DNA from 4 places in the Kitasatospora sp. NPDC003701 genome. Region 1 is predicted to be linked to each of the others. Evidence: riboswitches for the same ligand, from Rfam matches in the RefSeq annotation. Region 1 holds a riboswitch; each other region holds the start of a gene.
What was found. A riboswitch is a leader RNA that binds a small molecule or an ion and turns the genes downstream of it on or off. The one in region 1 is predicted to bind cyclic di-AMP.
Positions count from the first base shown of each region.

Region 2: another riboswitch for cyclic di-AMP. It lies ahead of ACWDRR_RS35630 (transglycosylase family protein); the one in region 1 lies ahead of ACWDRR_RS03260 (NlpC/P60 family protein).
Region 3: another riboswitch for cyclic di-AMP. It lies ahead of ACWDRR_RS24475 (M23 family metallopeptidase); the one in region 1 lies ahead of ACWDRR_RS03260 (NlpC/P60 family protein).
Region 4: another riboswitch for cyclic di-AMP. It lies ahead of ACWDRR_RS08250 (glycoside hydrolase family 16 protein); the one in region 1 lies ahead of ACWDRR_RS03260 (NlpC/P60 family protein).

Region 1 is NZ_JBSFNM010000002.1:250,913-254,114, reverse strand. Features, by position in the region: gene ACWDRR_RS03265 (NlpC/P60 family protein) at 1-1,020, shown strand, start outside; cyclic di-AMP (ydaO/yuaA leader) riboswitch at 1,344-1,498, shown strand; gene ACWDRR_RS03260 (NlpC/P60 family protein) at 1,509-2,672, shown strand; gene ACWDRR_RS03255 (NlpC/P60 family protein) at 2,898-3,202, shown strand, end outside.
Region 2 is NZ_JBSFNM010000058.1:50,351-53,552, reverse strand. Features, by position in the region: gene eno (phosphopyruvate hydratase) at 1-424, opposite strand, end outside; gene ACWDRR_RS35630 (transglycosylase family protein) at 668-1,585, opposite strand; cyclic di-AMP (ydaO/yuaA leader) riboswitch at 1,590-1,761, opposite strand; gene ACWDRR_RS35625 (cytochrome P450 family protein) at 2,060-3,202, opposite strand, start outside.
Region 3 is NZ_JBSFNM010000027.1:71,195-74,396, forward strand. Features, by position in the region: gene ACWDRR_RS24470 (DUF2470 domain-containing protein) at 1-310, shown strand, start outside; gene ACWDRR_RS24475 (M23 family metallopeptidase) at 773-1,798, opposite strand; cyclic di-AMP (ydaO/yuaA leader) riboswitch at 1,802-1,962, opposite strand; gene ACWDRR_RS24480 (MFS transporter) at 2,273-3,202, shown strand, end outside.
Region 4 is NZ_JBSFNM010000006.1:130,955-134,156, forward strand. Features, by position in the region: gene ACWDRR_RS08240 (alpha/beta hydrolase) at 1-335, shown strand, start outside; gene ACWDRR_RS08245 (MoaF-related domain-containing protein) at 463-792, opposite strand; cyclic di-AMP (ydaO/yuaA leader) riboswitch at 1,199-1,363, shown strand; gene ACWDRR_RS08250 (glycoside hydrolase family 16 protein) at 1,366-2,628, shown strand; gene ACWDRR_RS08255 (hypothetical protein) at 2,707-3,202, opposite strand, start outside.

The sequences.
Region 1 (3,202 bases):
CAGCCGAGCCGCGCGCGGGTCTCCGTGCTCACCGCTGCCGCGGCGACCGCGGTCGCCCTCTCCGCCCAGGTCGCCGCCCACGCCGCGCCGAGCCCGTCGCCCAAGAAGGACGACGTGAAGGCGCAGATCGACCAGCTGCAGGAGGAGGCCGAGCAGGCCACCGAGAAGTACAACGGTGCCAAGGAGCGTGCCGACCAGCTGCGCAAGCAGTCGGACCAGCTCCAGGACCAGGTGGCTCGCGGCCAGGACCAGATGACCCAGCTTCAGGCCGGGCTGGCCGAGGTGGCCGGTGCGCAGTACCGCACCGGCGGCATCGACCCGTCCGTCCAGCTGATGCTCTCCTCCGACCCGTCCGGCTACCTGGACAAGGCCTCCAGCGTCCAGCAGGCCAGCTCCAGCCAGGCCGACGCGCTCAAGGGCCTGCAGGACCAGCAGCGCCGGCTGGACCAGCAGAAGACCGAGGCGGCCGCGATCCTGGCCTCCCTGGACAGCACCACCAAGGACCTGAACCAGTCCAAGGCCGAGGTCAACAAGAAGCTCAAGGAGGCCCAGGACCTGCTGAACTCGCTCAGTGCGGCGGACCGGGCCGCGCTGAAGGCCGCGCAGCAGCAGGCCGACCGGGCCTCGCGCGGCAGCGAGCGGGCCGACCTGGGCAGCCTGCCGCAGGCCAGCGGCATGGCCGGGGCGGCCGTCGCCAACGCGATGAGCAAGCAGGGCTCGCCGTACCAGTGGGGCGCCACCGGGCCGAGCGGCTTCGACTGCTCCGGTCTGATGGTCTGGTCGTACGCGAAGGCCGGCGTCACGCTGCCGCGCACCTCGCAGGCGCAGGCCAACTACGGCTCGCGGGTGCCCTCGCTCGCCGAGGCCCAGCCGGGCGACCTCATCATCTACCGCGCCGACCGCAGCCACGTCGGGATGTACATCGGCAACGGCATGGTGGTGCACGCGCCGCACACCGGCGACGTGGTGAAGGTGATGAAGGCCGACGCGATGCCGATCAACGCCATCCGCCGGGTCTGACGGACCGACACGCCCACGGGCCGGGACTCGGCCCCTGTGATCCGCGCCACCCCCTGACCGGGGGTGGCGTCGGTGTTCGCGGCGGCGCGATGACAAACGATCAGCTCCGCGTACGCCGGTGATCACACCCGGTCATAATCACAAATGAACTTGGATATTCTTCCGGCATTTTTCTGACAAGGATTTGAACGGATCACGGTTCTGTTACTAGGGTCGTGCCTCGAACCACCGCACAGTCGATCACCCAGCCGGGGTGACGGCGGGGGTTTACCGCCGAGTTCGCGAAGCAGCGGGGCAGGACATCTGCCCGACGGGGAGCCCAGTAGTCGGGGGCGCTGTGGAACGGAGCCGGGGAACCATGTTCCTCCGGGGTGAATCGGCGCCAGGTCGACCGGTACGACGGTCGGTGAGGCGTCGTAGGGCACGCTTCCGGCCCGAACCCGTCAGCTCACCCGGTAGGCGGACGTAGGAAGAAGGAGTCCGCCTTCGTGGCGTCCCATCGTCGTCCCAAGCCCGCCGGCCGCGCCCGGGTCTCGATCCTGACCGGTGTCGCCGCTGCCGCGGTCGCCCTCTCCGCGCAGTCCGGCGCCCACGCCGACCCGACGCCGACCAAGGACCAGGTCAAGGAGCAGGTCGACCAGCTCAACGAGCAGGCCGAGCAGGCGACCGAGAAGCTCAACGGCGCCCAGGCCAAGCAGCAGGAGCTGCAGAAGCAGGTCGGTGAGCTGCAGGACAAGGTGGCCCGCCAGCAGGCGTCGGTGACCGAGGCCCAGGGCGGCCTCGCCGAGATCGCCGGCGAGCAGTACCGCAACGGCGGCATATCGCCGACCGTCCAGCTGATGCTCTCGTCCAGCCCGGACAGCTTCCTCACCCAGGCCGGTGCCATCAACCAGGCCGGCAGCACCCAGTCGAACGCGCTGAAGGACCTCCAGGAGCAGCAGCGCAGGCTCGACCAGGACCGCAACGAGGCGCAGAGCAAGCTCGGCGAGCTCGAGGCCACCACCCAGCAGCTGAAGGCCTCCAAGGAGGAGGTCCAGGGCAAGCTGGCGAAGGCCCAGGACCTGCTCAACACGCTGACCGAGCAGGAGCGCGAGGCGCTGCGCGCGGCCGAGGAGAAGGCCGCCGCCGAGGCGAAGGCCAAGGCGGACGCCGCCAAGGCCGAGGCCAAGGCGAAGGCGGACGCCGACCGGGCCTCGCGCGACAACAGCCGCGACAACCTGGCCGCCTCGACCTCGTCGTCGGCCGCCAAGCCCGCCGCGTCCACCCCGGCCCCCGCGCCGTCCGCGCCCGCCGCCAACGGCTCGCGCGCCGCCGCCGCGATCGCCGCCGCCGAGAGCAAGCTGGGCGCGCCGTACGTCTACGGCGCCTCCGGCCCGGGCTCGTTCGACTGCTCCGGCCTCACCAGCTGGGCCTACGCCCAGGCGGACGTGTCGCTGCCGCGCACCTCGCAGGCCCAGGCCACCATCGGCACCAACGTCGGTACCAACATCGCCAACGCCCAGCCCGGTGACCTGATCATCTACCGCTCGGACCGCAGCCACGTCGCCCTCTACGTGGGCGGCGGCCAGGTCATCCACGCGCCGAAGCCCGGCGCGAACGTCCGCTACGAGACCGCCAGCATGCTGCCGATCTCGGCCATCGTGCGCGTCTGATCCGACGTCCGCCTCCGCAGGCCCGGTCTCCCCTCGTGGGAGGCCGGGCCTGCGGCTTTCGGGCAGGATCGCGCGGGTGTCCGATTGCGGGTCAAATATTCGGGTTGGGAGGGGTTTGGACTCGCTCGCCCGGACTCGCTAACGTCTGCCACCGGACTCCCGCTTGAGAGCCGCCCGCTCCGGTGCGGCGGCGGGGCCGGGTCGCAGGATCGGAGCCACTGGCGTATGGCCGTGCACCGCCGTTCCCCCCTGCCGGGCGCGCTCGCCCGCGCGCTGGTGCTGACCGCCGCGGCCACCACCGCGCTGGGGGTGGCGACGGGTGGTGCCGCCCAGGCCGCCCCGGGCGCGCCGGACGGGCCGTCGAACCGCAAGGACGTCAAGGCGCAGGTGGAGCAGCTGTACGACGAGGCCGAGCAGGCCTCGGAGAAGTACAACGCGGCCCTGGACGCCCAGCAGCGCCTCCAGCACGAGACCGGCACGCTCCAGCAGCAGGTCGCCGTCGGCCAGGAGGAGCTCAACCAGCTGCGCGG
Region 2 (3,202 bases), on a different contig from region 1:
GGACGTGCGCGTTCGGGCCGCCCAGGTAGCGGAACAGCGGCAGGTCGCTGGCCTCGGAGGCGGCGTGCGCGACGGCCAGCGAGACGCCGAGGATCGCGTTGGCGCCGAGCGAGGACTTGTCCGGGGTGGCGTCCAGGTCGAGCATGGCCTGGTCGATCAGGCGCTGCTCGGTGGCGTCGTAGCCGACCAGCTCGGGGCCGATCTGCTCGATGACGGCCAGGACGGCCTTCTCCACGCCCTTGCCGAAGTAGCGGTTCTTGTCACCGTCGCGAAGCTCCAGCGCCTCGAAGGCACCGGTGGAGGCACCCGACGGGACAGCGGCACGGCCGGTGCTGCCGTCGTCGAGGCCGACCTCGACCTCGACCGTGGGGTTGCCACGCGAGTCGAGAATCTCACGGGCTACGACGACATCGATGGACGGCACGAGGCATCTCCTAGCGGAAGCAGGTTCGGCTGACGATGGGTGCTGTCGGCCGGATGGTTGCGGAGTCGTTACGACCAGAGCCTAACCGCACGGGCTCTCGGGACCACGTCGACCTCGGTCCCGTCTCAGCGTGTGGCCCGGCTACCCACCGGTAGTTCACCTGGTTGCCCCATGAAAGGGGCCCGAATGCGGACGAAGGGGGTCTGACCGACCCCCTTCGTGGAGCCACCGCGGCGGCGGGCGTCAGCCGAGGTCGAGCACCTGGCCCGGAAGGATCAGGTTCGGGTCGGTGCCGACGGTGCCGCGGTTGCCGTCGTACAGCGACTGCCAGCCGCCCTGAACACCCTGCGCCGTGGCGATGGTCGACAGCGTGTCACCGGACTGGACGGTGTAGCCGTGGCCGGCGCGCTGCTGGGCGGCGGGGGCGGCCGCGGCGACCGGGGCGCCGTGGGCGGCGGCCGGGCGACCGTCCTGGCCCGCGTACTGGCCCGCGGCCTGACCCGCGTACTGCTGATAGACGCTCTGGTGGCTGGTCCAGTACCAGGCGCCGTTGCTCTGGTACCAGAAGACCTTGGCGTCGGCGTCCCAGCCGGACTTGTGCTGCGCGTCCTGCTGGACGGGCTGCTGGGCGGCGGGCTTCGGGGCCTGCTGCTGGACCGGCTGCTGGGCGGGCTTCTGAGCGGGCTTCGGCTGCGCGGGCTTCGGCTGGGCCGGCTTCGGCGCGGCGGGCTGCTGGGCCGCGGACTCGGCGTCCGAGGAGGTGCCGACCGAAGCCGGGGCGCCGCCCTTGGTCAGGCCCGCCTTCTGCGAGCAGACCGGCCAGGCGCCCGGCCCCTGCGAGGCGAGGACCTTCTCGGCGACGGAGATCTGCTGCGCCCGGCTGGCCTGGTGGGCCTGCGGCGCGTACGAGGTGCCGCCGTACGCCTTCCAGGTGCTGGGGGTGAACTGCAGCCCGCCGTAGAAGCCGTTGCCGGTGTTGATGCTCCAGTTGCCGCCGCTCTCGCACTGGGCGACCGCGTCCCAGGTCGAGACCGGGGCGGCGGAGGCGCCGGCGGCGGTGAGCAGCGGCAGTGCGAGTCCGACGCCGGCCACACCGGCGACGGCGATGGCCTTCTCGGTCTGGGTGCGACGACGATGACGGCCGGTTCCGACGAAGAGCATGACGTTTCCCTCTCCGCACGCCTGCGAGGTGAGCTGTCGGGTTCGGACCGGGAGGTGGCCCGGCCGCGTGACGCGAAGGCTTTCTGCCCGCGCGAGCGGCTTCACCCCAAGCCGTGGGGGACGGCAACAAACCTGGTTCCCCCGCCCCTGCCCAAGGGTTCTGGTCGGTTTCCCGTGACGCGGCGGGCAGGATTCGGCGTTCCGCGCACGGGGTTCGCAGCTGCGAACTCCAGGGAGGGTAGACAGATCCTCACATCAATCACAAGCTCATATCGCAGGTATCACACATAAATTACGGCGCGTGGCCGATCGCCTACCAACGACGGCGCTATGTCCTGATTGATTGCGGTTCAGGTCCCGTAGGAGGGCGCGGCGGCGACACCCCGTCAGCCCGAAGGCGACACCCCGTCAGCGTGTCGCCGGCCCGAAAGGGCGGAGATCGAGGCGCCGTCGGGGCATCGCCGCGCGGATTGCTCAGAGCCCGGCCGGGGGTTCCGCGGACGGCTTCTCGGGGGTGAATTCCACCGGGAGATCGCGAAGTCCGCGCATGATCAGGCCGCCGCGCCAGCGGAGATTCTCCGGGCTTTCGGCGAGTTGCAGATCGGGCAGCCGGGTGAGCAGGGTGGCGAGCGCCGACCGCCCCTCCAACCGGGCCAGCGGAGCGCCGATGCAGTAGTGGATGCCGTGCCCGAACCCCAGGTGCGGGTTGTCGGTCCGGGCCAGGTCGAGGGTGTTCTCGTCGGCGAACCGCGCCGGATCCCGGTCCGCCGCCGCGAGCACCACCAACACCGGGTCGCCGACCGGGATCTCCACCCCGCCGATGGTCAGCGGGCTGGTCGCGAACCGCCAGGTGGCGAGCTCCACCGGCCCGTCGTAGCGCAGGAGTTCCTCGATCCCGGTCTCCAGCAGAGCGGTCTCGCCGCGGGCGATCGAATCCTGGAGCAGCGCCCGCTGCCCGGGGTTGCGCAGCAGCGCGTAAGTGCCGTTGCCGATCAGGTTGACGGTCGTCTCGAACCCGGCGAAGAGGAGGATGAAGGCCATCGCCGCGGCCTCGTTCTCGGTCAGGTGCTCACCGTGATCGCTGGCCCGGATCAGGCCGGAGATCAGGTCGTCGCCGAGGTCGGCCCGCTTGCGGTGGATCAGCTCCGCCAGATAGGCGCGCATCCGCTTGACGGCCCGCCCCACCCCGCCGCGCTGCCCGCTGCCGTGGCGGATCATCATGCCCGCCCAGTCCCGGAAGTCGTCCTGGTCCTCGGCCGGCACGCCGAGCAGGTCGCAGATCGCGTAGATGGGCAGCGGGAAGGCGAACTCGTGGATCAGGTCCGCCGAGCCGCGCTGCGCGAAGCCGTCGATCAGCCGGTCGGTGAGCTGCTGCACCCGGGGTTCGAACTCGGCGACCCGGCGCGGCGTGAACGCCTTGGAGACCAGCCGGCGCAGCCGGGTGTGGTCCGGCGGGTCGATGTTCAGCAGGTGGGTCATCAGGTTGGCCTGGCGCTCGCCGGGGATGCCGACCCGGCCGGCCCGGTGGGCGTGCCCGCTGTGGTGGGCCGGGTTCTTCGAGAGCCGGCTGTCGGCGAGCGCCTGCCGGGCGTCCGCGTACCTGGTCACCAGCCAGGC
Region 3 (3,202 bases), on a different contig from region 1:
CTCCCTCGCCGCGCCCGACCCGCTCGCCCGCTTCGAGGCCGCGATGCTCACCCACCTCGCCGACGACCACCCGGACGCCCTCGCCCTGCTCACCCGGCTGCTGGACCAGGAGCTGCTCGCCGGCCGCCCCGACATCCGCCCGCTCGCCCTCGACCGGTACGGCCTGGTGCTCCGCCTGGACCACCCGTACGGCCACCGCGACGTCCGTCTGGTCTTCCCCGAGCCGGCCCGGGACGCGGACGAGTTCGGCCACCGGGTGCACCAGCTGCTGACCGCCGCGAACAGCGACCTGCCCGCCCACCGGTCCTGACCGGTCATCGGTCCCGACCGGTCATCGGGCGAATCCGGAGCCGTGACCGGAGCCGTGACCGCACCCGCCACCCGCCACCCGCCGCGGAAATTGCCCGGCGGATTTGACGGCCCGTCCGACCCCGGGCGGGCCGTCCGCATTCGGGGCGGGAACCATCCGGAACCGGTCCGGACGGGCCGACACCGGAATCCGGAAAGCGCACGCTGCCGCAAAGGCGGGTCAGCCGCCGCGCCTCCCGTCACAGGGGGGGCTGCTTCGAACCGGGACCGGCCCGCGGAAGAACAGGGAAAACAAAAAGCGGCCGGCCCGGCTCGCGAAGGATATTCGCGAGCCGGGCCGGCCTGGGCGTGTCCCGCGCCCATGTTCCACTGGTGGTGCGGCGATCACCCGGTCGAGCGGTCACCCGACATGACCATCCCGGGAGGTCGTTCGCCCCGCACCCAGCGGTGGTCCGACCCCAGGTCAGATGGAGACGCCGTGCGCCCGGAGGTAGGCGATCGGGTCGATGTCCGAGCCGTACTCCGAGCCGGTGCGGATCTCGAAGTGCAGGTGCGGGCCGGTCACGTTGCCGGTCGCACCCGAGAGGCCGATCTGCTGGCCGGCGGTGACGGTCTGACCGATCTTCACGCCGATCGAGGACAGGTGCGCGTACTGGGCGTACTTGCCGTCGGCGAGCTTGATCTCGACCTCGTTGCCGTAGGCGCCGCCGTTGCCGGCCTTGACCACGGTGCCGGCCGCGATGGCGCGCAGCGGGGTGCCGGTGGAGGCGACGAAGTCGGCGCCGGTGTGGTGGCCGGAGGACCACATCGAGCCGGCCACGCCGTAGGCGGTGCCGAGCTTCGGGTTGGCGACCGGGGCGACGTAACCGGAGGTGGCGGCCGGGGCGGCCGGAGCCGGGGTGACGGCCGGAGCGGCCGGCTTGGCGGCGGGGGCGGCCGGCTTGGTGGCCGGGGCCTGCGCGGGCTTGGCGGCCTGGACCGGCTTCGGGGCGGCGGGCTTGGCAGCCGGCTTCACCGACTCCTGCGGCTTGACGGCGGGGGCTGCCGGCTTGGCGGCCTCGGCGGCGGCCGGAGCGGTGGCGGCCTTGGCACCGAGCGCGAGCTGCTGACCCGGGAAGATGAGGTTCGGGTTGGCACCGACGACCGAGCGGTTGTGGTCGTACAGCGCCTGCCAGCCGCCCTCGACCTGCTTGGCGTCGGCGATCTTCGACAGGGTGTCCCCGCCGACGACCTTGTAGCTCTCCTCGGCCGGAGCGGCGGCGGGCTTGGCGGCCTCGGCGGCCGGCTGCGCGGCGGCGGCCGGGGTGGCGTCGACGCTGGTGGCGCCGGTCCAGGTGCTGGTCTGCGCGGGCTTCGCGGCCGGGGCGGTGTGGGCCTGGGCGCTGATGGTGGTCACCAGCGGAAGGGCGAAGGCGGCGCCGGTCACGGCGGTGGCGATGCCGATGCGGGCGGCGCGGGGCAGGGCGATACGACGAGCCTGTGCGGGCATGGGGAATTTCCTCTCCGACGCCTGCGAGGTGAGCTGTCGGGTTCGGGCTGGAGTTGCCCGGCCGCATAGCGCGGCTTCACCCCAAGCCGGACCGCGAATTCCGGTCCGGCGACTTACCTTTGGGTCCCCCGCTCCTGCCGTACAGAGTTCGGTTCGTACCACCGGGCAGCGGCAGGACTAGGCGTTCCACCCGGTGGCCACCCGGGCCAATGCCGGGCGGTCGCTGAACTAAAGCCCATCCATCCGGGTGAAGCAATGTCGATCTCTTGAATCGACAACCAATGCCGGGAAGGCCGTGACACTCCGAATGATCGGCTGCACGGTATGTGCACAATCGATTCACCGCGTGCCACTGATCCACGACGCTCCGCCGATTTCGGTGTCCGTCCGCATGCGATCACCTACGGAAAGCCATCTGCCGACACACCCCCGGTGAGCCTTGTCACGTCGGCTCCCGGGGCGCACGATCAGGCGGTGGCCACCTCCGAGGCCGGCACCCTGCGCCTGGGCACCGCGCAGGGCCGCTGGGTAGTACTGGCGACGGTGCTCGGCTCCAGCATGGCGATGCTCGACAGCACCGTGGTCAACGTCGCCCTGCCCCGGATCGGCACCGATCTCGGCGCCCCGCTCGAAGCCCTGCAATGGACGCTCAACGCCTACCTGCTGACGCTGGCCGGCCTCATCCTGCTCGGCGGCGCACTCGGGGACCGCTACGGCCGGCGCCGCGTCTTCCTGATCGGCGTGCTCTGGTTCGCCGCCGCCTCGGCGGCCTGCGCCGCGGCGCCCACCATCGAAGTGCTGGTCGCGGCCCGCGCGGTGCAGGGCATCGGCGGCGCGCTGCTCACCCCGGGCTCGCTGGCGATGCTCCAGGCCGTGTTCCACCCGGACGACCGCTCGGCGGCGGTCGGCCTCTGGTCCGGCCTCGGCGGGGTGTCGGCCGCGATCGGCCCGTTCCTCGGCGGCTGGCTGGTGGACGGCCCGGGCTGGCGGTGGATCTTCCTGCTGAACGTCCCGCTCGCCGTCCTGGTGGTGGCGGTGGCTTCCCGGCACGTCCCGGAGAGCCGGGACGAGAGCGCGACGGGCCGCTTCGACGCCCTCGGCGCGGCGCTGGCCGCGCTGGCCCTGGGCTCGGTCACCTACGCGCTGACGGCCGCGGGCGAGGGGCTCTCCCCCCGGGTCTGGGCGGCCGGCGCGGCCGGTCTGCTGCTGGGCGCCGCCTTCGTCGTGGTCGAGCGCCGCGTCGCGGAGCCGATGCTGCCGCTCGGCCTCTTCTCCTCGCGCCTGTTCACCGCGGTGAACCTGGTCACCCTCTGCGTCTACGCCGCGTTCAGCGGCGTGTTCTTCCTGCTGGTCGTGCAGCTGCAGATCGTCTCGGGCTTCTCCCCGCTGGTCTCCGGGCTGGCC
Region 4 (3,202 bases), on a different contig from region 1:
TCTCGCTCTCGGGCTACTACCAGGCCGCCGACGACCCGACCACCGGGGACCTCTTCAAGGGCAGCCAGCAGCGTCGCAACGAGGCCGACCTGATGTGGCGGCTGAAGAACCTGCCGCACCCCGAGGTGTCCGTGCTGCTGGCCGGCACCCGGGAGGGCGACGGCGACTACCGGCGGGACACCGAGGCGTTCATCGCCGCCGCGCACGGGCCGATGAAGGTCTCCTACAGCATGATGAAGACCGGCGGCCACAACTTCGAGACCTGGAGCAGGCTGCTGCCGTCCTCGCTGGAGTGGCTCTCCCAGCGCCTCAGGGTGCCGGACCGCACGGTCTGACCGGGAGGAGCCGGGCGGTACGGCGGCCGGCGCCCCGGGCCACCGGCTCGGGCCATCGGCGCGGCCCGCCGGCTCGCCGGCCGGTCGCTCGGGCCGCCGCCTCAGGTCACCGCCCCGGGCCGCCGCCTCAGGCCACCGGCTCCAGCGTCCCGGTGTGCAGCTCGCCGACCCGGCCGCCCTCGCCCTCGTACGTCCAGAACGCGCGCACCGTCAGCCTGCCGAGGTCCATCACATGGCTGACGGTGATGCCGCTCTGCTCGGTCCAGCTGACGAAGTACAGCTCCGGCCCGATCTCGGCGATGTGCAGCGCCACGTCCTCCCACTGGCCGGCCGACTCGCCGAGGCCCTCCCAGCGCAGCCGCTTGCCGTCGGGCGAGTAGGCGTTGCGGAACGCCGCGCCGTTGTCGACCTGGAAGAGGTAGGTGCGGCCGGCGAAGGCGGGCAGGGGCGCGGTCATGGCGGGACTGGTCCTCGTCTCTCGTCTGTGCGGTACGGCTGGATACGGCTGGACCCCCAACCTATCCGACCGGCCCACCTTCGCGGGGGACTGGCGGGCACCCGCTACCGGCCGGCGCCCACGCCGTCGGGCCCTGCCGGCCGCCCCGCCGCCCGGCCCACCGGCCGCCCCGCCGCCCGCCCGTCCGACCCGCCCCGCCGGCGTCCCCCTCCGGCGCCCCGCCCCGGCCCGGCCGCCAACTGATCAACTCCACCGGCGACTTGATCAACTCCGCCCCGCCCCACTGTGAGCTGCGCGACAACACCCCCTGTCGGGTTGTCGCCTTCCCGGCGGCCTGCCTAGCCTGCACGAGTCCGTCTTCGCGGACCCCGCCGCCGGGACGCCGAGTCCTGTCCACCCGCCGGTCGGCAGTCGAGCACCACAGTGGACGGGAGCGGGGGACCCAGGTCAGTGCCCGGCCCGTGCGCTCCCGCGCACCGGCCGAGGCTAGGGGTGAAGCCGCTCCACAGGCGGCCGGGCGACCTCAGCCCGAACCCGACAGCTCACCTCGCAGGCGTCACAGAGGACACCGCCATGCAGAAGCCTGCCCGGCGCGCGACCCCGCGCCACGCCCGCCCCTCCCACCGAGGCCGCAAGGCCGCCTTCGCCGCCACCGGCGCGCTCGCCATCAGCGGCGCCGGACTGCTGGGCGTCCCGGCGCTCACCGGCGCCCAGGCGGCCACCGTGCCGACCGTCACCCAGGACAAGCTCGCCCCGGCCACCATGGTCGCGGGCAAGGCCACCACGGCCGCGCTGACCGTCCACTCCTCGGCCTGCTTCACCGCCAAGACCGTCGGCGTGGGCGTCCGCGACGCGGCCGGGCGCAACCTCGACTTCCCCGGCAGCGCCTCCAACGCGCAGATCTGCCCCACCGGCCTGTCGGTCACCACCGGCGCCCGCACCCTGCCCGCCGGGACGTACACCCAGTTCGGCTTCTGGCAGGACCTCGGCGGCGCCTGGCACAACCTGCCCTCGCGCCAGCTCGTGGTCTCCGGCGCCACGGCCACCCCGAGCCCGACGCCGACCGCGACCGCCACCCCCAAGCCCACCCCGACCGCCACCCCGTCGACCCCCGCGCCGTCGACCCCCGCGACCGGTGCCCCGGTCGCCGGGAAGTCGCTGACCTGGTCCGACGAGTTCGACAACCTCGCCCTCGGCTCGCGCTGGACCGCCGACAAGAGCAGCTCGTACCACTACGGCGACCACAACCCCAACGACAACAAGCTCGACTGGCTGAACAAGAACAACGTCGCCGTCTCCGGCGGCGCCGCCACCTTCACCGCCAGGCCGAGCAGCCACACGCTGGAGAACGGCAAGCAGGCCTGGGACACCGGGCTGCTCACCACGGAGTACTCCGGCGAGGGCTTCAAGGTGAAGACCGGCGACTACGTCGAGACCCGGGTCAAGCTCCCGGCCGGCACCGGCGCCTGGCCGGCGCTGTGGACGTGGAACGGCACCAGCGGCAACCACGGCGAGATCGACACGTTCGAGTACCACTCGGACAACGCCAACCTGCTGGAGCTGACCAACCACGTCAACGCGGACCACAAGTACGTCACCGACGCGAAGGCGATCGCCCACGACCAGTGGGTCACCGTCGGCACCCAGTACGGCGCCAACTCGGTCGACTGGTACATCAACGGGGTGAAGGTCTTCGCGGACGGCAAGGGCGTCGGCGCCAACTGGTCGGCGTACCTGATCCTCAACCTGTCCCTGAGCGCGGGGCAGTACCACCCGGCGCCCCAGGGCACGGCTCCGATCACCTTCGCCGCGGACTACGTCCGCGTCTACCGCTGACGGCCGGCACCGAACGACCCGGGCCGTACGGTCCAGGGGCACTCCGGCCCTGGACCGTACGGCCCGGGTCGGTACGGCTCAGCCCTCGGTGGTCTCCACCACCGGGATCTCGAACGGCTGCCTGTTGTTCGTCTCGTTCCGGTCGTCGTCGCTGCGCACCGCGACGTAGCCGCCACTCAGTTTGCCGAGGGGGACCTCGGGGGCGAGCCGGACCGGGATCAGTGCCGTGGCGCTCCGGAACTTCGCCAGCCCGGCCGGGAAGGTGCAGCGCACCCGGTGGCCGTTCTGGAACTCGTAGCAGTTCTCCGGGAAGAACGGCCCCTCGGCCGTCACCCCCTCCGGCAGGGTGACCACCACGGTGAACGAGGAGGCCGTCCGGTCCGGGCCGAGGTTGCTGACGAAGGCGTGCACCGTGGTGGTGCCGCCGGGCGCGGCGGGGTCCGGGTCGATCCGGACCACCTGGAGGTCGGAGTCGGACGGTGCCGGTGCCGCGGCCGGCGGCGGCGCCATGGCCCCGGCGGCCGGGTCCCGCTCGGCCACCGGACAGGTGGTGGCCCACGCCGGCCCGGCGGCC